4 regions of the Sinorhizobium sp. Y406 genome follow, and region 1 is predicted to be linked to each of the others. Evidence: predicted binding sites of a transcription regulator. Region 1 holds the regulator's gene; each other region holds the start of a gene.

Region 1 (4,737 bases):
TGGTAGAAAAGGAGCGCAATGATGAACAATATGTCCGCTACGACAACGACGATGACGATGAAGGCCGCCGCCATGAACCAATCGAAAGTTTCCGCCCGCGGTGTGCAGGTCTATTATGGCGACAAACACGCCATCAAGGATGTCGCCATCGAGATCCATCCCCGCTCCGTAACCGCCTTCATCGGCCCGTCCGGTTGCGGCAAGTCGACGTTCCTGCGCTGTATCAATCGTATGAATGACACGATCAGCAGTTGCCGGGTCGAAGGCCATATCGCAATCGACGGGGAAGATATCTACGATCCGAAGGTGGATCCGGTGCAACTGCGTGCCAAGGTCGGCATGGTGTTCCAGAAGCCGAACCCGTTCCCGAAGTCGATCTATGAAAACGTCGCCTACGGTCCGCGCATCCATGGCCTCGCTTCGAGAAAATCCGAACTCGACGACATCGTCGCATCCGCCCTTCAAAAGGCCGGCCTCTGGAACGAAGTGAAGGATCGCCTGGATGCGCCGGGCACCGGCCTCTCCGGCGGCCAGCAGCAGCGCCTCTGCATCGCCCGGGCCGTTGCCGTCAGCCCGGAAGTCATCCTCATGGACGAGCCTTGCTCGGCGCTCGACCCGATCGCGACCGCCAAGGTCGAGGAACTGATCCACGAGCTTCGCGAGAACTTCACCATCGTTATCGTAACCCATTCGATGCAGCAGGCAGCCCGCGTGTCGCAGCGCACGGCGATGTTCCACCTCGGCAACCTGGTCGAAGTGGACGATACGGATAAGATCTTCACCAATCCGGACGACCAGCGCACGCAGGACTACATCATGGGCCGGTTCGGCTAGCGAACCCGACTCCACCGACGATCAATCGAGCGCGTCCCGAGGAATATAAGATGACCCATCCACACATAATGTCCGCCTTCGACGACGAGTTGAAGTATCTCACGCGCCGCATCTCCGAGATGGGAGGGCTCGCCGAGCAAATGGTGGCCGACTCCGTCCGGGCCCTGGTCAATTCCGACCTGGCGCTCGCCCAGAAAGTCATCTCGGACGACGCCCTCCTCGACGAGGCCGAACGCCAGATCGGCGAGAAGGCGATCGTCACCATCGCCAAGCGCCAGCCCATGGCATCGGACCTGCGCGAAATCATGGGATCGATCCGTATAGCGGCCGACCTGGAGCGCGTCGGCGACCTCGGCAAGAACACCGCGAAACGCGTGATTGCGGTTGCCGGCTCTGGAATCCCGCGCAAGCTCGCGCGCGGCCTCGAGCATTTGGCCGAACTCGCTTTGGTCCAGCTCAAGGAAGTGCTTGACGTCTTTGCCTCGCGCTCGCCGGAGAAGGCCAACAGCATTCGCCAGCGCGACGAGGAGATCGACGCGATCTACACGTCGCTCTTCCGCGAATTGCTCACCTACATGATGGAGGATCCGCGCAACATAACACCCTGCACGCATCTTCTTTTCTGCGCCAAAAACATCGAGCGGATCGGCGACCATGCGACCAACATCGCCGAGACGATCTATTACATGGCGACAGGCGCCCAGCCGGAAGGCGAGCGGCCGAAGGATGATACGACAGCAACGATGGGGTCGGTGACGGACTGACACCGAAAGGGGAGAGGGGCGCCTTCCAACTGATGGACCGAGGCAAGGAGTTGTAGCTTAGATGTTGCCGAAGATAGCTGTTGTCGAAGACGAGGAGGCGCTGAGCGTGCTGCTGCGCTACAACCTCGAAGCCGAGGGCTTCGAGGTCGATACTATTCTTCGCGGCGACGAGGCTGAAATCCGCCTGCAGGAACGTCTGCCCGACCTCTTGATCCTCGACTGGATGTTGCCCGGCGTTTCCGGCATCGAGCTTTGCCGCAGACTTCGACAAAGACCGGAAACGGAGCGGTTGCCGATCATCATGCTGACGGCGCGCGGCGAGGAAAGCGAGCGCGTGCGAGGGCTCGCGACCGGCGCCGACGACTATGTCGTCAAGCCGTTTTCGACTCCGGAACTGATGGCGCGGGTCAAGGCGATGTTGAGGCGCGCCAAACCGGAGGTCCTGTCGACGGTGCTCCGCTGCGGCGACATCGAACTCGACCGCGAGACGCATCGCGTCCATCGCCGCAGCCGTGAGGTTCGGCTCGGGCCGACGGAGTTCCGGCTGCTGGAGTTTCTGATGTCTTCGCCGGGACGCGTCTTTTCCCGCTCGCAACTGCTTGACGGTGTCTGGGGCCACGACATCTACGTGGACGAACGCACGGTCGATGTCCATGTCGGCCGCCTGCGCAAGGCGCTGAACCTCTCCAACATGCCCGACGTGATCAGGACGGTGCGCGGCGCCGGCTACTCGCTCGAGGGGTAAGTTCGAAAATCAATGCTGTTTCCAACAAAAAAGGGCCCATGGGCCCTTTTGCGTTGTTGCGCGATCGAGATCGAACGTCAGCGGATGCGCCGGCGTTCCGCCGAAGGCTGGTAGGCAAGCCGCGCATGATAGTTGCAATAGGGCGAGGATTCCGGCGAGTCGTTGCCGCAGAAGTGAAACTCCTCCTTTAGCGGATCGCCGATCGGCCACTTGCAAGTCCGTTCGGTGAGCTGCGTCAGCTCCAGGCGGCGCGACATCGGCAGGACGATGTTGGCATCGGGTGCGAATTCCTGTTCGGCGACTAGGTCGACCGCCACCTCTTCCTTGAGGACGGTCGCACCGGCAGGGCGGGCGACGGTGCGGGTGACGGCCCGAGCGGCGTAATTCGGTGCACGCGGCGCCGAGGTCGCTCGCTTGGGGCGCGCGGGGGTCGTGGTCCCGCCCGCCTTTGCGCGGCCCGGCAGGCTCAACCGGTGTACCTTGCCGATGACGGCATTGCGACTGACGCCGCCCAGTTGAGCCGCGATCTGGCTGGCGCTCAGGCCCTCGGACCACAGCTTCTTCAGTTTCTCCACCCGCTCGTCAGTCCAGTTCATATCTGCACTCCCCGTTCTCGGCGCTGGGATGGGCAGAATCCATCACCGTCCTCCAGAAAACCCCTGGAGTCACAACGCGATAACTATTTTGGTGACTAGGTCCGCCGCATGCGTCTAGTAATTAAATCTTAACCTACCGGCAGGGTGACTCTGTGGCAAGAGTCGCCGGAATCGCGCCGAATCGATTTCGCGGTTTTCCCCAACTTGCTGGCTCATAGTTGCATTTTTGCAAGCCCCGCGACGCGATTTTTTTGCGACGCGGAATCCGAGTTCGCAAGGTGGCCGCAGCCCTTGGTTTTCTTGACATTGCGCTGCGAAATGGGAATAGTGCCTCCGGCCGCCGAAAGGCGGCATTTTGATTTTTTCGGGCCGGATATCGAACGGTCCGCCTGCGATGCTGAGGAAGGAGAAGCCCGGATGGCCGCAACGCCGCCGCTCTATGATACCTATTTGCGTGCGCCGTTGCGTTTCGAGCGGGGCGAGGGCGTCTGGCTGATCGCGGAAGACGGTACCCGCTATCTCGACTTCGCCGCCGGCGTCGCCGTGAACTCGCTCGGGCATGCCCATCCGCATCTGATCGATGCGCTGAAGGCGCAGGCGGAGAAACTCTGGCACGTCTCCAATCTCTATGATGTTCCCGGGCAGGAGAGCCTTGCGCGGCGCTTGACGGCGGTCACCTTTGCCGACCGGGTGTTTTTCACCAATTCGGGCGCCGAGGCGCTGGAATGCGCGATCAAGACGGCGCGCCGCTATCACTTTGCCAAGGGCCATCCGGAGCGGTTCCACGTCATCACCTTCGAAGGCGCATTCCACGGCCGTACCATCGCCACGATCGCCGCCGGGGGGCAGCAGAAATACATTGAAGGCTTCGGACCCAAGGCGCCCGGTTTCTATCAGGTGCCGTTCGGCGATATCGCCGCCGTAAAGAGCGCGATCAACGACGAGACCGCGGCTATCCTGATCGAACCGATCCAGGGTGAGGGTGGGGTGCGCCTGGCCCCGAAGGAGTTCCTGCAGGAATTGCGCGCGCTCTGCGATGAATTCGGGCTGCTGCTGATCCTTGATGAAGTACAGTGCGGCGTGGGCCGCACCGGCAGGCTCTTTGCCCACGAGTGGGCAGGTATCCGGCCCGACATCATGGCCGTCGCCAAGGGCATTGGCGGTGGTTTTCCGCTCGGCGCGTGCCTGGCGACGGAGGCGGCCGCCGCAGGCATGGTGGCCGGGACGCACGGCTCGACCTACGGCGGCAATCCACTGGCAATGGCCGTCGGTAATGCGGTCCTCGACGTCGTCCTCGCCGAGGGGTTCCTTGACAATGTGCGTGACGTCGCGCTCGTGTTCCGCCAGGGGCTCGCTTCGCTCAAGGACCGTTTCCCCGATATTATCGAAGAGCTCCGCGGCGACGGGCTGATGCTTGGCATCAAGGCGAAAGTGCCCTCACCCGACCTTTTGAAAGCGATCCGGGCCGAAAAGCTGCTCGTTGTTCCGGCAGGCGAGAACGTGCTGCGCCTCCTGCCGCCGCTGATCGTCACCGCGGCTGAAGCGAGGGAAGGGCTCGCGCGGCTCGAGCGCGCCGCAGAGGCTGTGAGGGCCGCGGGCGGCACAGCTGCCGCCTAACTGCGGCGAGGCGCCTCCGCGGTGCCGATGCCCTAAGATCCACGGAACTATCACAGGAAATACAGCAATATGACCGCCACCAGACATTTTCTCGATCTTTCGGCCATGACGTCCGTCGACCTCAGGACGATCATCGACGACGCCCGGATGCGCAAGTCGGCGACAAAGGCCGGAACGGCCG
Region 2 (4,737 bases), 1.5 Mb from region 1:
CAAGCCCGCACCGAACAGGTCGGCGTGCGACTGGAAGAACCGTTCGGTGCCGTAGCGTTTGCCGAACATCATGTCGTGCTGGAGGAATCGGTAGTCCCGTAGCCGTGCTGGAACCTTCCGCTGGCGTTGCCAGTCTGCGACCTCGGTGCCGTCGTTGCGGAGCAGCATGTAGCGGTCGACGACGCGGAAACGCTCATGCACGTCTCCGAGGAAACCGGTGTAATACGGGTGCTCGTAGCCCGTCTGTTTCAGGATCGTGTAGGAAAGAAAGGCAGGGCTGATGCTGCCGATGTCCTTCCGCGCTCCGGTCTTGTTCGACCAGACGACGAGCGGCGTTTCGTGGCCGGCCCTCATCTCGTCCTTCGATCCCTTTCGCTCCGCCGTCACATTCTTCATATAGCCCGTGCTCGTGTAGACCGTATGCAGCGGCGGGAGATGGTCGCCGAAGAGGACGATGATCGTCTCCCGATCCCGCTTCTTCGCCCAGTCCATCAGCATCTTGAGGCTGTCGTCAGCCTCCTTGATGCCCTGCGCATAGGTGGCGAGCACCCGGCGGTCCTTTTCCGGCAGATCGCCTTCGACCTTGATCGTGTTTTTCACGTAACGGTTCGGTTCATAAGGGCCGTGGCCCTGCAGCGTCACTGCGAAGAAGAAGAAGGGATCGTCCACGGCGTCAGCTTGGCGGATGATCTCCCTCGTGAGCGCCTCGTCCGAGGCAAACATGCCGCGCTTCTTCATGGTCGGCATGTTGTCTTGGTCGCGGAAGGTGTCGAAACCGAAGGCCTTGTAGACAGCCGTGCGGTTCCAGAACCAGCCCTGGAAGGGATGGATGGCGCGTGCGGCATAGCCTTCGCCGCGGAAGAAGGTGGCGAGCGACGGGATCGGATTGCGGATATATTGCTGATAAGGGATGCTGCCATAGGGCAGGAATGCGTTGGAGAACCCGGTCAGCGCCTCGAATTCGACATTGGCGGTCATTCCTCCGAATTCCGGCGAGAAGACGGTGCCTCCCTGCAACGCGCGGACCGTGGGCATCGGGTCGGGCGTCAGCGTCACATGGGGCAGAAGGGTCGGATCCCAGAAGGACTCGCTCATCAGTACGATGACGTCCGGTTTGCTGCGGTGCGTCGTTCCGGCGGGAACCGGCGTGACCGGAATCTTGTCGATCGCCTCGGCCATGTAGCCGGCCGGCGCGCTGATATTGGCCATCGGCAGGTTGATCATGAAAGCGAGCGCGAAGCCGTTGTGCCGATAGTTCGCGCTCTGATCCCACATCATCGGCACGACACGCAGCCGATCGCGGATCCACGAGAACTGCGTGTAGTCCATGACGTTCCAGAAGGCGATGAGCAGCGGCAGCGCGAAGATGAGCCTCGCCAGGCGCTCGCGCCGCGTCAGCCGCGGGAAGTTGCGCCAGGCATATCGCAAGAGAAGGGCGGTCACGACAACTGCGGCGATGACGCCGGCCACGATGCCGACTGCGGTCCATGGCCTGTCCTTCACGAGTACCGGCATCAGTTCCATGATCTGCCGGCCGAAGAGAAAGTCGGTTGGGTAGAGCGGGTCGGAGAGGAAGACCTGCTTTTGCTGGCTGATGAAGGCCGGGATTACCGCAAGAGGGGCGACCAACAGGGTGGCCTTATGTTCCCGGCCCAAGAAAGCGTCGAGCCCAAGCAGAACGAGAAAGAAGACCGCGACCGTGATCCAGGCGGGGCGCGCCGAATCCGCGAAAAAGCCCATGGTGTCGGAGATGGAGTGGCGGCCGACGGCCTCGACGGCGAAGACGAGCATTGTCGCCAGGAATAGCGAGAACAACGCACTTCGCAGGCCGGCCAAGGTTCGGGCATGGCGGACGGTAAAGCTCGGCCTTTCGGCGTAGATGTGAGAATCCCTCCCGGCGATGAATTTCATCGTGGCCAACAGCCCCTTAAGTTTCACAAAAATTTCATCCTATTGTCATACGACTGTCACCTTGAACCGGGGATGAATGGCCGAACCGGCGGCGAGGCGAGTTTGTTCCGGTGGCTGAAAAGACGGCCCTCGGCGGGCGGATAACACTGAGATATTCAGAATATTCGGCGTCAGGCCGCGATTGCGTGTGGGTTTTTTGTCGCCGGATGCGATAGTACGGGTGTCCGACGGACTCATTTGCTAATATCGACAGGCCCGCCATGAGCTCACAAAATGCCGCACCTTCGACGCTACGCATCGCCGTGGCCCAGCTCAACCCGACCGTCGGCGACGTTGCCGGCAATCTCGCCAAGGCGCGCGAGGCGCGGGCAGACGCGGCGCGGCAGGGTGCCGATCTCTTGTTGCTGACGGAGCTCTTCATTTCCGGCTATCCGCCGGAAGACCTGGTGCTGAAGCCGGCGTTTCTGAAAGCCTGCGAGCGCGCGGTCGAGAAGCTGGCCGAGGAGACCGCTGACGGCGGCCCCGGCGTCATCGTCGGATTTCCGCGCCAGGCAACCGAGCGCCGGCACAATTCGGTGGCCGTGCTGGATGCCGGCAAGATCATCGCCGTCCGCGACAAGGTGGATCTGCCGAACTACGGTGAATTTGACGAGAAGCGCGTGTTCGACGCCGGCGAAATGCCGGGGCCGGTGAATTTTCGCGGCATCCGCATCGGTATCCCGATCTGCGAGGATGTCTGGGGTGAACTCGGCGTCTGCGAGACGCTCGCGGAAAGCGGCGCAGAGATCCTGCTTTCACCGAACGGCTCGCCCTATTATCGCGGCAAGGTGGACGTGCGGCACCAGGTTGTTCTGAAGCAGGTCATCGAGACCGGCCTGCCGATGATTTATGCCAACCAGCTCGGTGGCCAGGACGAACTCGTCTTCGACGGTGCGAGCTTTGCCTTCAATGCCGACAGGTCGCTGGCCTTCCAGATGAGCCAGTTCGAGGAGGCAGTCTCGCTTTCGGATTGGACGAAAGGCTCGGATGGCTGGGTTTCGGCCAATGGGCACCAGTCACGGCTTCCGGAAAACGAGGAGGCGGATTATCGCGCCTGCATGTTGGGATTTCGCGACTACGTCAACAAGAACGGCTTCAAGAATGTCGTGCTCGGCCTTTCGGGCGGCATCGATTCGGCGATCTGCGCGGCGCTTGCGGTCGACGCGCTTGGCGAAGAGCGTGTCCGCACCGTCATGCTGCCATACCGCTACACGTCGGAGGCCTCGCTGATGGATGCCGAGGCCTGCGCCAAGGCGCTCGGCTGCCGCTACGATATCGTCGCGATCGAAGAACCGGTCCACGGTTTCCTCGATGCGCTCTCGGACATGTTCGAGGGCACCGAGCCCGGCATTACCGAGGAGAACCTGCAGAGCCGCACGCGCGGGACGATATTGATGGCGATCTCCAACAAGTTCGGTTCGATGGTGGTGACAACCGGCAACAAGTCGGAAATGTCCGTCGGCTACGCCACGCTCTACGGCGACATGAATGGCGGCTTCAATCCGATCAAGGACCTTTACAAGATGCAGGTCTACGGGCTGGCCCGCTGGCGCAACGGCACTGTACCACCCGGCGCGCTCGGCCCTTCCGGCGAAGTCATTCCGCGGAACATCATCGACAAGGCGCCATCCGCCGAGCTTCGGCCGAACCAGACCGATCAGGATTCGCTGCCGCCTTATCCGGTGCTTGACGACATCCTCGAATGCCTGGTGGAAAAGGAGATGAGCACCGACGAAATCGTCGCACGCGGCCACGAGGAGGCAATCGTCCACCGCGTCGAGCACCTGCTTTACATCGCGGAATACAAGCGCCGGCAGTCGGCGCCGGGCGTGAAGATCACCAAGAAGAATTTCGGTCGCGACCGGCGCTACCCCATCACCAACCGCTTCCGCGACAGGGGATAGTCCATGCGCAGTTCGGTGGAGATCTTCGACATCGCGACGGCTGAGACCCGCGTGGTCTGGCAGACGGAGCGGCTGGTCGAAGCGCCGAACTGGTCGCCGGACGGGCGCTTCCTCGTCTTCAATGGCGATGGACGGCTCTATCGCATAGCGCTCGACGGGGCGCCGGAGCCGGTCGAGATCGACACGGGCTTCGCCCGGCAGTGCAACAACGACCACGGGATTTCGCCGGACGGCACGACGCTCGCCATCAGCGACAAAACCGAATTCGGCAAGTCGGCGATCTATCTCCTGCCGGTCGAGGGCGGCGCGCCGCGGCTCGTCACACCGAAGCTCCCTTCCTATTGGCACGGCTGGTCGCCCGATGGCCGGACGCTGACCTATTGCGGAATCCGAGACCAGGTCTTCGACATCTACACGATTTCCGTCGGGGGCGGCGAGGAGCGCCGGCTGACGTGGGGTGAGGGCCGCAACGACGGGCCGGACTGGTCGCCCGACGGCAAGTGGATCTATTTCAACTCCAGCCGCACCGGGAGCATGCAGATCTGGCGGATCCGGCCCGACGGCAGCGATGTTCAGCGCATCACCAACAGCCCCTATGGCGATTGGTTTCCACATCCGTCGCCGGATGGCCGAAACCTCCTGGTACTCTCCTATGACGGCGACGTCTCCGACCACCCGCGCGATCTCGACGTGCGGCTAAGGCTGATGAAACCGGAAGGTGGCGATCCGCGCGTCCTCTTCGAACTCTTCGGCGGGCAGGGAACCATGAATGTTCCGAACTGGTCACCATCAGGCGAAGCCTTCGCCTACGTGCGCTACCGGCCCGCGCAGACTCAAAGAGTTGCAGCGACCTTTGGCGTCTGAAAGACGCGCGGCGCTGTAA
Region 3 (4,737 bases), 610 kb from region 1:
AACTCGAATATCAGCGCAACGGCGAGCGCTACCGCTTCCTCAAATGGGGTCAGCAGGCATTCAAGAACTTCCGCGTCGTGCCGCCCGGCACCGGCATCTGTCATCAGGTGAACCTTGAGTATCTGGGCCAGGCCGTCTGGATCAAGGAAGAGGACGGCGAGACGATCGCCTATCCGGACACATGCGTCGGCACCGACAGCCACACGACGATGATCAACGGCCTTGGCGTGCTCGGCTGGGGCGTCGGCGGCATCGAAGCGGAAGCAGCGATGCTCGGCCAGCCGGTGTCGATGCTCCTGCCGGAAGTCGTCGGCTTCAAGCTCACCGGCAAGCTCAAGGAAGGCGTGACGGCGACCGACCTGGTTCTGACCGTCGTGCAGATGCTGCGCAAGAAAGGCGTGGTCTCGAAATTCGTCGAATTTTTCGGCCCGGGCCTCGACAACATGACGCTCGCCGACCGCGCGACGATCGGCAACATGGGCCCGGAATACGGCGCGACCTGCGGCTTCTTCCCGGTCGATGCCGAAACGATCAATTATCTCACCATGTCCGGCCGCGAAGTGAGCCGCATCGCGCTGGTCGAAGCCTATTCCAAGGCGCAAGGGATGTGGCGCGAGGGTGACGGCTCCGACCTCGTTTTCACCGACACGCTCGAACTCGACCTCGGCGACGTCGTGCCGTCCATGGCCGGTCCGAAGCGCCCCGAAGGGCGCATCGCGCTCGAGAACATCGCGTCCGGTTTCGCGGCCGCGCTCGACAACGACTACAAGAAGCCCGGCCAGCTTTCGAACCGCTATGCCGTCGAAGGCACGGATTTCAACCTCGGCCATGGTGACGTCGCGATCGCGGCGATCACCTCCTGCACCAACACCTCGAACCCGTCGGTGCTGATCGCGGCTGGCCTGCTCGCCCGCAACGCCGTCGCCAAGGGCCTGAAGACGAAGCCGTGGGTCAAGACCTCGCTCGCGCCCGGATCGCAGGTCGTCGCCGAATATCTGGCGAAGTCCGGTCTGCAGGTCGATCTCGACAAGCTCGGCTTCAACCTGGTCGGCTTCGGCTGCACCACCTGCATCGGCAACTCCGGCCCGCTGCCGGGCCCGATCTCCAAGACGATCAACGACAAGGGCCTGATCGTCGCGGGCGTTCTTTCCGGCAACCGCAACTTCGAGGGCCGCATCTCGCCGGACGTCCAGGCAAACTACCTCGCCTCGCCGCCGCTCGTCGTCGCCTACGCGCTCGCCGGCTCCGTCCAGAAGGATCTGACCAAGGATCCGATCGGCGAGGACCAGGACGGCCAGCCCGTCTACCTCAAGGACATCTGGCCGACCTCGCAGGAGATCCAGGAGTTCATCTTCAAATACGTCACCCGCGAGCTCTATGCGACGAAATACGCGGACGTCTTCAAGGGCGACGAGAACTGGCAGGCCGTGCAGGTTCCGGCCGGGCAGACCTATGCCTGGGATGGGGCCTCCACCTATGTCCAGAACCCACCCTATTTTGTCGGCATGGGCAAGACGGGCGCCGGCATTTCCGATATCAAGGGCGCGCGCGTTCTCGGCCTTTTCGGCGACAAGATCACCACCGACCACATTTCGCCGGCCGGTTCGATCAAGGCCGCGTCGCCGGCGGGTTCCTACCTGCTTGGTCATGGCGTCACGGTTGCCGACTTCAACCAGTACGGCACGCGCCGCGGCAACCATGAGGTGATGATGCGCGGCACCTTCGCCAACATCCGCATCCGCAACCACATGCTGGGTCCGAACGGCAAGGAAGGCGGCTATACAATCCACTATCCCTCCAAGGAGGAGATGTCGATCTATGACGCGGCCATGCAGTACAAGGAAGAGGGCGTTCCGCTCGTCATCTTCGCCGGCGTCGAATACGGCAACGGCTCGTCGCGCGACTGGGCGGCCAAGGGCACCAATCTTCTCGGCGTCAAGGCGGTGATCGCCCAATCCTTCGAGCGCATCCATCGCTCCAACCTGGTCGGCATGGGAGTCATCCCCTTCGTCTTCGAGGAAGGCATGACCTGGGAGTCGCTGGGGCTCAAGGGCGACGAGGTGGTGACGATCGAAAACCTTGCCAATGTCCAGCCGCGCGAAAAGCGCATTGCCAAGATCACCTATGGCGACGGCTCGGTGAAGGAAGTTCCGCTCATCTGCCGCATCGATACGCTGGACGAGGTCACCTACGTCAACAATGGCGGCATCCTGCAGACGGTTCTGCGCGATCTCGCTGCCTGAATACAGAATATGGAACTTGGAAGCCGGGGCGTCAGCCGATGCCCCGGCTTTCTCCCGTGCTGAGCATGCAGAATAGCAAGGCGATCCCGCGCATTCACGACGCTGTTTCCCGCGCTTTGCGGATGGTCACTCCAACGTGACTTTCTGTTGAGGGCGGGCCGTCGTATGTAAAGTCATGCCTTCCACGGAAAGATGAGCGCCGATCGCAAAAGTGAAGCAATGACACTCGCCTTCAGACCAATGATCCGTCATCTCGTGCTGACGATGGGGCTTTTCGGCGCCTTGAGCGGCGCGGCTGCTGCTGACGGCGGCAAGGCGTTCAACGGCCGCGCGATCAAGGGCGTCGTCGAGCTTTTCACCAGCCAGGGCTGCTCATCCTGTCCGCCGGCGGATGCGGCGTTGAAGACGCTGATCGACGAGGGCGACGTCGTGGCGCTCGCCTATCACGTCGACTACTGGAACTATCTCGGCTGGGCGGACACGCTCGCCTCCAAGGAAAATACCGAGCGTCAATACGCCTATGCCCGGATGCTCGGACGCAATGGCGTCTATACGCCCCAGGCGATCCTGAACGGACGGGACCATATGAACGGCTCCGACCTGCAGGCGATCAGGAGCAGGCTCGAGACGATGCGCGCCGGAGACAAGGGACTTGCGGTGCCGGTCGAGGCGGCGATGGCCGGTGACGGCATCTCGATCCGGGTCGGTGGCGGCGCCGGCAAGGCGAATGTCGTGGTGGTCTATTTCGACCGGGCCCGGGTGGTCAATGTCGAACGGGGCGAGAACAGGGGCAAACGCATTGCCTATTGGCACGCGGTGCGAGACATCCAGACGATCGGCCTGTGGGACGGCACACCGACGCAGTTCACCTTGCCGGCCTCGGTCCTGATCGAGGGCCGCGGCAATAGCGGCTGCGCAATCCTGCTGCAATCGATGAAGGACAAGGAGACGCCCGGCGCGATCCTTGGTGCGGCAACTATTCTCGCCGGACCGCAGGGCAAACTTTAGCGCATCGTTCGTGTCGGGCGAGTGGCTAAAGGAGGCGGACGCACAAATCGGGGCATCAAGGGGTGGTTCGGCCCGGCAGCATCGAGGGGCTGGGGCTGAGGGTTCGAAGTTACCGGACCGAACCGGCCATGCCTGCGTTCGGGAACCTCCCGCAGCATGACGACCTGTCCGGACAAACGGTGGCAACGACTCTGTCCGGCAGCGAACGGAGTTTTGCGGTGAATTGGGGCGGCGATTTGACTGAATTGCGGCAAGGGTAAGAATTGCCGGTATTAATCAACAGCATCCGGCTTGCTTTTCGGCTCGTGTCAGGCAAACTGTCATGGACCTGTCACATCAGAAGGCCGAAATGCCGATGACCGATCAACCGGATTTGACGCGAGGCGAACCGCGTCACCAGGGCCAGACCACGGATGTGGTCGTTGATCTTCACGAGTACAAGAAAGCCAAAAACCCACCTCCCGTCACGTTTCAGCGCCGTGAGCTGGACCAGATTTTCAAGGTCTATGGCCGCATGGTTGGCGAGGGCGAGTGGCGCGATTATGCGATCGACCACACGAAGGAGCGTGCCGTCTTCGCTGTGTTCAAGCGCGCCGGAGAGGTGCCGCTCTACCGAATCGAGAAGAACCCGAGACTCACTCACAAACAGGGCGCCTACAGCGTCGTAAACGCCAGCGGCATCGTCTTGAAGCGCGGTCACGAACTCGCCCAGGTGCTCAAGGTTTTCGACAAAGTGTTGAAGCTCGTCCAGACCTGAACGCGGCCGATCACGGTGGTCCTCCGCCCGCCTGCCTCTAATCCGACCGACGGCCATTCCTCTTCCCGCTGCTGGATGTCTCCTTCGATCGACCTCGATTTAAGGAGACATGCAGCAATTTCGCGTTCAGGACTTTGTGAATCAGCCTTGGTAGAGCGTGTCCGGATAGACACCCTCCGTCGGCGGCGTTTCCATCCCCTCACCAAGCGGCCTTTGCATGATGGCCGTGTCCAGCCAGCGGCCGTGCTTGAAGCCGGTCGCTTTCATCAGCCCCTGATGCTCGAAGCCGACGGCCCTGTGGAGTGCGATCGACGAAGGATGCGCGCCGCCGATCACCGCCACCATCTGGCGAAAGCCAAGGGCAGTACACCGGCTCACCAGTTCCTTGAGCAGAGCCCTTCCGATCCCTTTCCCCCGGGCCTCGGGTGCGAGATATATGGAATCCTCCACCAGGAACCGATAGGCGGTGCGGGTGCGGAAGGCGGAGGCATAGGCATAGCCGAGGATCGCATCGCTTTCATCGAGGGCGACCAGGTACGGATAGCCGCTGCCGGTGATGGTCGTGAGGCGAAGCATCATCTCGGCCTCGCTCGGCGGCGTCACCTCATAGGTCGCGACACCGTTGAGGACGGACTCGCGATAGATTTCGGTGATTGCAGGAAGGTCGGCGACGGCAGCATCGCGGAGGGTGAACGTCATCGCAGTCATTGTCGGTTGATCGCCTCAGCG
Region 4 (4,737 bases), 780 kb from region 1:
GACAAGGTCAAGGAGCGCATCGTCGAATATCTGGCTGTGCAGGCCCGTTCCGCGAAGATCAAGGGCCCTATCCTGTGCCTTGTCGGCCCTCCGGGCGTCGGTAAGACCTCGCTTGCCAAGTCGATCGCCAAGGCCACCGGCCGCGAATATATCCGCATGGCCCTCGGCGGGGTGCGCGACGAAGCCGAAATTCGCGGTCACCGTCGGACTTATATTGGCTCCATGCCCGGCAAGGTCGTGCAGTCGATGAAGAAGGCCAAGAAGTCGAACCCGCTGTTCCTGCTCGACGAGATCGACAAGATGGGCCAGGACTTCCGCGGTGATCCGTCTTCGGCGCTGCTGGAAGTGCTCGATCCGGAACAGAACTCGACCTTCATGGATCACTATCTCGAGGTCGAATACGACCTGTCGAACGTGATGTTCATCACCACGGCGAACACGCTGAACATTCCGCCGCCGTTGATGGACCGCATGGAAGTCATCCGCATCGCCGGCTACACCGAAGAGGAAAAGCTGGAGATCGCCAAGCGGCACCTGCTGCCGAAGGCGATCCGCGATCACGCGCTGCAGCCTAACGAGTTCTCCGTCACGGATGGCGCACTGATGGCGGTTATCCAGACCTATACGCGGGAGGCGGGTGTCCGCAACTTTGAGCGCGAGCTGATGAAGCTTGCGCGCAAGGCGGTGACCGAGATCCTCAAGGGCAGGACCAATAAGGTCGAGGTGACGGCGGCAAACGTCCACGACTATCTTGGCGTGCCGCGCTATCGCCACGGCGAGGCCGAGCGCGACGATCAGGTCGGCGTGGTCACCGGTCTCGCCTGGACCGAGGTCGGCGGCGAGCTTTTGACGATCGAAGGCGTGATGATGCCGGGCAAGGGCCGCATGACGGTCACCGGCAACTTGCGTGAGGTCATGAAGGAATCGATTTCGGCGGCGGCATCCTATGTCCGCTCGCGCGCGATCGATTTCGGCATCGAGCCGCCGCTCTTCGACAAACGCGACATCCACGTCCATGTGCCGGAAGGCGCGACGCCGAAGGATGGTCCGTCGGCAGGTGTCGCTATGGCGACGGCAATCGTCTCGGTCATGACCGGCATCCCGATCTCCAAGGATGTGGCGATGACCGGCGAGATCACGCTGCGTGGTCGCGTCCTGCCAATCGGGGGCCTCAAGGAGAAGCTGTTGGCGGCTCTGCGCGGCGGCATCAAGAAGGTGTTGATCCCTGAAGAGAACGCCAAGGACCTCGCCGAGATCCCGGACAACGTGAAGAACAGCCTTGAAATCATCCCGGTGTCGCGGATGGGAGAGGTGCTTGAACACGCTCTGACCGGGCGCCCTGAGCCGATCGAATGGGATGCGTCGAACGAGGCAGCTTCGATTACTCCGGTCGATTCGCAAGACGAGGCGGGGGCGTCGATCGCCCACTGAAGACGTCGAAGCGGCACGGGAGTGTGTCCCGGGTGGCGCAGTTTGACCAAAAAATCAAAAAAGACCGGCATTTCGCCGGTCTTTTTTGTTGTAAAGCAGCCTGCAAGCCTTGCAATCCAAGGGATTAGGCGCAATTGGGAATGGCAAGACGTGGGTGATGCACATGCCGCCCCGGCTTAAGAACACAGTCGTTTCGAACCAGTATGAAAGGGGTGGAAACATGAACAAAAATGAGCTCGTGTCTGCTGTCGCCGAGAAGGCCGGTCTTTCCAAGGCCGATGCGTCTTCTGCAGTTGATGCAGTTTTTGAGACCATCCAGCGCGAACTGAAGAACGGCGGCGACATCCGCCTCGTCGGCTTCGGCAACTTCTCCGTGACTCGCCGCGAAGCCTCCAAGGGCCGCAACCCGTCCACAGGTGCGGAAGTTGACATCCCGGCTCGCAACGTGCCGAAGTTCACGGCCGGCAAGGGCCTCAAGGACGCTGTCAACTAATCGGGCGGTTCGGGTTCCGACGGAACCCGGCGACCGCCGGTGGGCATTCACGCTTGGTGGCTGCCGATTGCGGGCCCAGACAGGTTCATGTTCCCTTGCCGTTTGCGCCGCTTTGCGAAGCGCGTGCAGGCAGATCGATTTGAGGCCCGGCCCAGCCGGGCCTCTTTTCAACTTCCTCCGCTGTCATCGGACTGTAACAGCGCGGTTGCAATAACCTCCCATCCGGGGCGTCAGGCAACCGGCCGATTCCGGATGCCACAGCGGCGCGAATGCTCGAGCGCCGCGATAAGGAGGGACACATGAAAGCATTTTCCATCACCGCAGCATTGGCCGCAGCCCTTGCCGCATCCACGACATCCGCCGTTCAGGCCGAACAGGTCTTCAATCGCATCGCATCCTTTCCCGTTGCCGACAATCTCCCCGAGGGTGCCGAGCGGAAGGCGCCCACCTCGGCGGAAATCATCACGGCGAGCGAGGACGGCAACACCCTCATCTATTCCGACAGCCCCGGCAAGCGCATCGGCTTCATCGACATTGCCGATGCCAAGGCGCCGAAGGCCGGCGGCATCGTCGCCTTCGATGGTGAGCCGACATCCGTCGCGACAGCCGGCGCAAAAGTGCTCGTCGCCGTCAACACGCGCGAAAGCTTCACCAATCCCTCCGGCCTGCTTGCCGTGGTCGATGTCGCCACGAAGAAGGTGGATGCCACCTGCGATCTCGGCGGCCAGCCGGACTCGGTGGCGGTCAACAAGGACGGGACGCTCGCCGCGGTCGCGATCGAGAATGAGCGCGACGAGGAATTCAATGATGGCCAGATGCCGCAGATGCCGGCGGGCGATCTCGTGATCCTGTCGCTGAAGGACGGGGTTGCGGACTGCGCGACGATCAAACACGTGGCGCTGATCGGCCTCGCGGAGATTGCCGGTGATGATCCGGAACCGGAATTCGTCGCCTTCAACAGCAAGGACGAGATTGCGCTGACGCTGCAGGAGAACAATCATATCGTCATCCTCGACGGCAAGTCCGGCACGGTGAAGACGCATTTCTCCGCCGGAGCCGTCGATCTCAAGAACATCGACACCAAGCGTGACGGCGCAATCTCATTCACGGGTGAGCAGGCCGGCCGCAAGCGCGAGCCGGATGCGGTGAAGTGGCTCGACGACGAGCGGATCGTGGTGGCCAATGAGGGTGACTACGAGGGCGGCGCCCGCGGCTTCACGATCTTCGACACAACGGGCAAGGTGCTCTTTGAATCTGGCCCGAGCTTCGAATATGCGATCGCCTCGATCGGCCACTATCCGGAGAAGCGCTCGTCGGCCAAGGGTGTCGAACCGGAAGGCCTCGAAGCGGCGCATTTCGGCGACGACGACCTCTTCTTCGTGCTTTCGGAACGCGCTTCGATCGCCGGTGTCTACAAGGATACCGGGGCTGAGCCTGAACTTCTCCAACTTCTGCCGTCCGGCATCTCGCCCGAGGGCGTCATTGCCATACCGGGCCGCAATCTGCTGGCGACCGCCAACGAGCTCGACCTCATCGAGGATGGCGGCGCCCGGGCGCATGTCATGATTTACGAGCGCGGGGAAGGCGAAGCCGCCTATCCGCAGATACGCTCCGCGGAAAGGGACGGCCTGCCGATCGGCTTCAGTGCGCTCTCGGGCCTTGCCCCCGCCGCGGACAAGCCGGGCTTCCTGTACGCGGTCAATGATTCCTTCTACTCGTCGCAGCCGACGATCTTCACGATCGACGCCACGCAGAAGCCGGCGGTGATCACCGAAGCACGACCGATCACCCGGGACGGCGCACCCGCCCAGAAGCTCGATATCGAAGCCATCGCCAACGATGGAGAGGGCGGCTTCTGGCTTGCCTCCGAAGGCAATTCAGACAAGCATTACAGCCATGCGATTCTCCATGTGAACAAGAAGGGCGAGATCAAGCAGGAGATCGCGCTTCCGGAGGAACTGCGTGCCAATGAGATTCGCTTCGGCTTCGAAGGGATTGCGGCCCTCGGCAAAAGTGACGACCAGACGCTCTGGATGGCGGTCCAGCGCGAGTGGAAGGATGACGAAGAAGGCTTCGTCAAGCTCGTCTCCTATAAGCCGGCAACCAAGGAGTGGGGTGCCGTGCGCTACCCGCTCAACAAGTCCGAGGAAGGCTGGGTCGGTCTCTCGGAAATCGCCCTCCATGGCGAATACGCCTATGTCATCGAGCGCGACAATCTGATCGGCGAAGCGGCGAAGATCAAGAAGCTCTACCGTGTTCCCCTCGCCGACTTGAAGCCTGCGGCACTCGGCGGCGAATTGCCGGTGGTGAGGAAGGAAGAGGTGCGCGATCTCATTCCGGACTTGAAGGCGCTGAATGGCTATGTGGTCGACAAGGTCGAGGGTTTCGCGATCGATGCGGCCGGCAACGGCTATGTCGTGACGGACAATGATGGCGTCGACGACTCCTCGGGCGAAACCCTGTTCTTCTCCATCGGTGCCATCGACGCGATGTAAGCGTCAGCTCGGGAGAAACGAAAGAGGCCGGGACATGACGTCCCGGCCTCTTCCGATTCGTGAACGCACCTATGGCGCCATGCTCGGATTAAGCGAACATGCCGCGTTCACCGCGCGGCGGCGATCTCCTGATCCTCCGCCGCTTCCTTGCGCTTGCGGATCTCGTCGGTCTTCACGACGAGCTTGCTGACGATCTCGAAGAGTTGGTCGAGTTGATCGTCGTCGAGTGCTGAGAAGATTTCCTCAAGCAACTGCTTGCGCGGATGCTCCGCCGCCTCGAGCACGGCCCGGCCCGTATCGGTGATGGAAACGATCTTG

The links. The regulator PhoB, encoded in region 1, activates phosphate uptake and scavenging genes when phosphate is short. The targets are predictions, from matches to a motif close to TGTCATNNANCTGTCAT.
Region 2: a site for PhoB is predicted at 1,955-1,971, ahead of AC4P1R_RS07740 (LTA synthase family protein). Genes of this name have one in related genera too.
Region 3: a site for PhoB is predicted at 3,570-3,586, ahead of AC4P1R_RS14865 (DUF2794 domain-containing protein). Genes of this name have one in related genera too.
Region 4: a site for PhoB is predicted at 2,106-2,122, ahead of AC4P1R_RS04330 (esterase-like activity of phytase family protein). Genes of this name have one in related genera too.

The regions. Positions count from the first base shown of each region.
Region 1 is NZ_CM178974.1:122,906-127,642, forward strand. Features, by position in the region: gene pstA (phosphate ABC transporter permease PstA) at 1-6, shown strand, start outside; gene pstB (phosphate ABC transporter ATP-binding protein PstB) at 52-834, shown strand; gene phoU (phosphate signaling complex protein PhoU) at 885-1,598, shown strand; gene phoB (phosphate regulon transcriptional regulator PhoB) at 1,660-2,343, shown strand; gene AC4P1R_RS00590 (GcrA family cell cycle regulator) at 2,421-2,939, opposite strand; gene AC4P1R_RS00595 (aspartate aminotransferase family protein) at 3,357-4,556, shown strand; gene argF (ornithine carbamoyltransferase) at 4,626-4,737, shown strand, end outside.
Region 2 is NZ_CM178974.1:1,610,808-1,615,544, reverse strand. Features, by position in the region: gene AC4P1R_RS07740 (LTA synthase family protein) at 1-1,911, opposite strand, end outside; gene AC4P1R_RS07735 (NAD+ synthase) at 2,172-3,854, shown strand; gene AC4P1R_RS07730 (TolB family protein) at 3,858-4,718, shown strand.
Region 3 is NZ_CM178974.1:3,136,725-3,141,461, reverse strand. Features, by position in the region: gene acnA (aconitate hydratase AcnA) at 1-2,243, shown strand, start outside; gene AC4P1R_RS14870 (DUF1223 domain-containing protein) at 2,463-3,251, shown strand; gene AC4P1R_RS14865 (DUF2794 domain-containing protein) at 3,601-4,008, shown strand; gene AC4P1R_RS14860 (GNAT family N-acetyltransferase) at 4,150-4,707, opposite strand.
Region 4 is NZ_CM178974.1:903,011-907,747, forward strand. Features, by position in the region: gene lon (endopeptidase La) at 1-1,431, shown strand, start outside; gene hupB (DNA-binding protein HupB) at 1,652-1,924, shown strand; gene AC4P1R_RS04330 (esterase-like activity of phytase family protein) at 2,224-4,419, shown strand; gene AC4P1R_RS04335 (MarR family winged helix-turn-helix transcriptional regulator) at 4,527-4,737, opposite strand, start outside.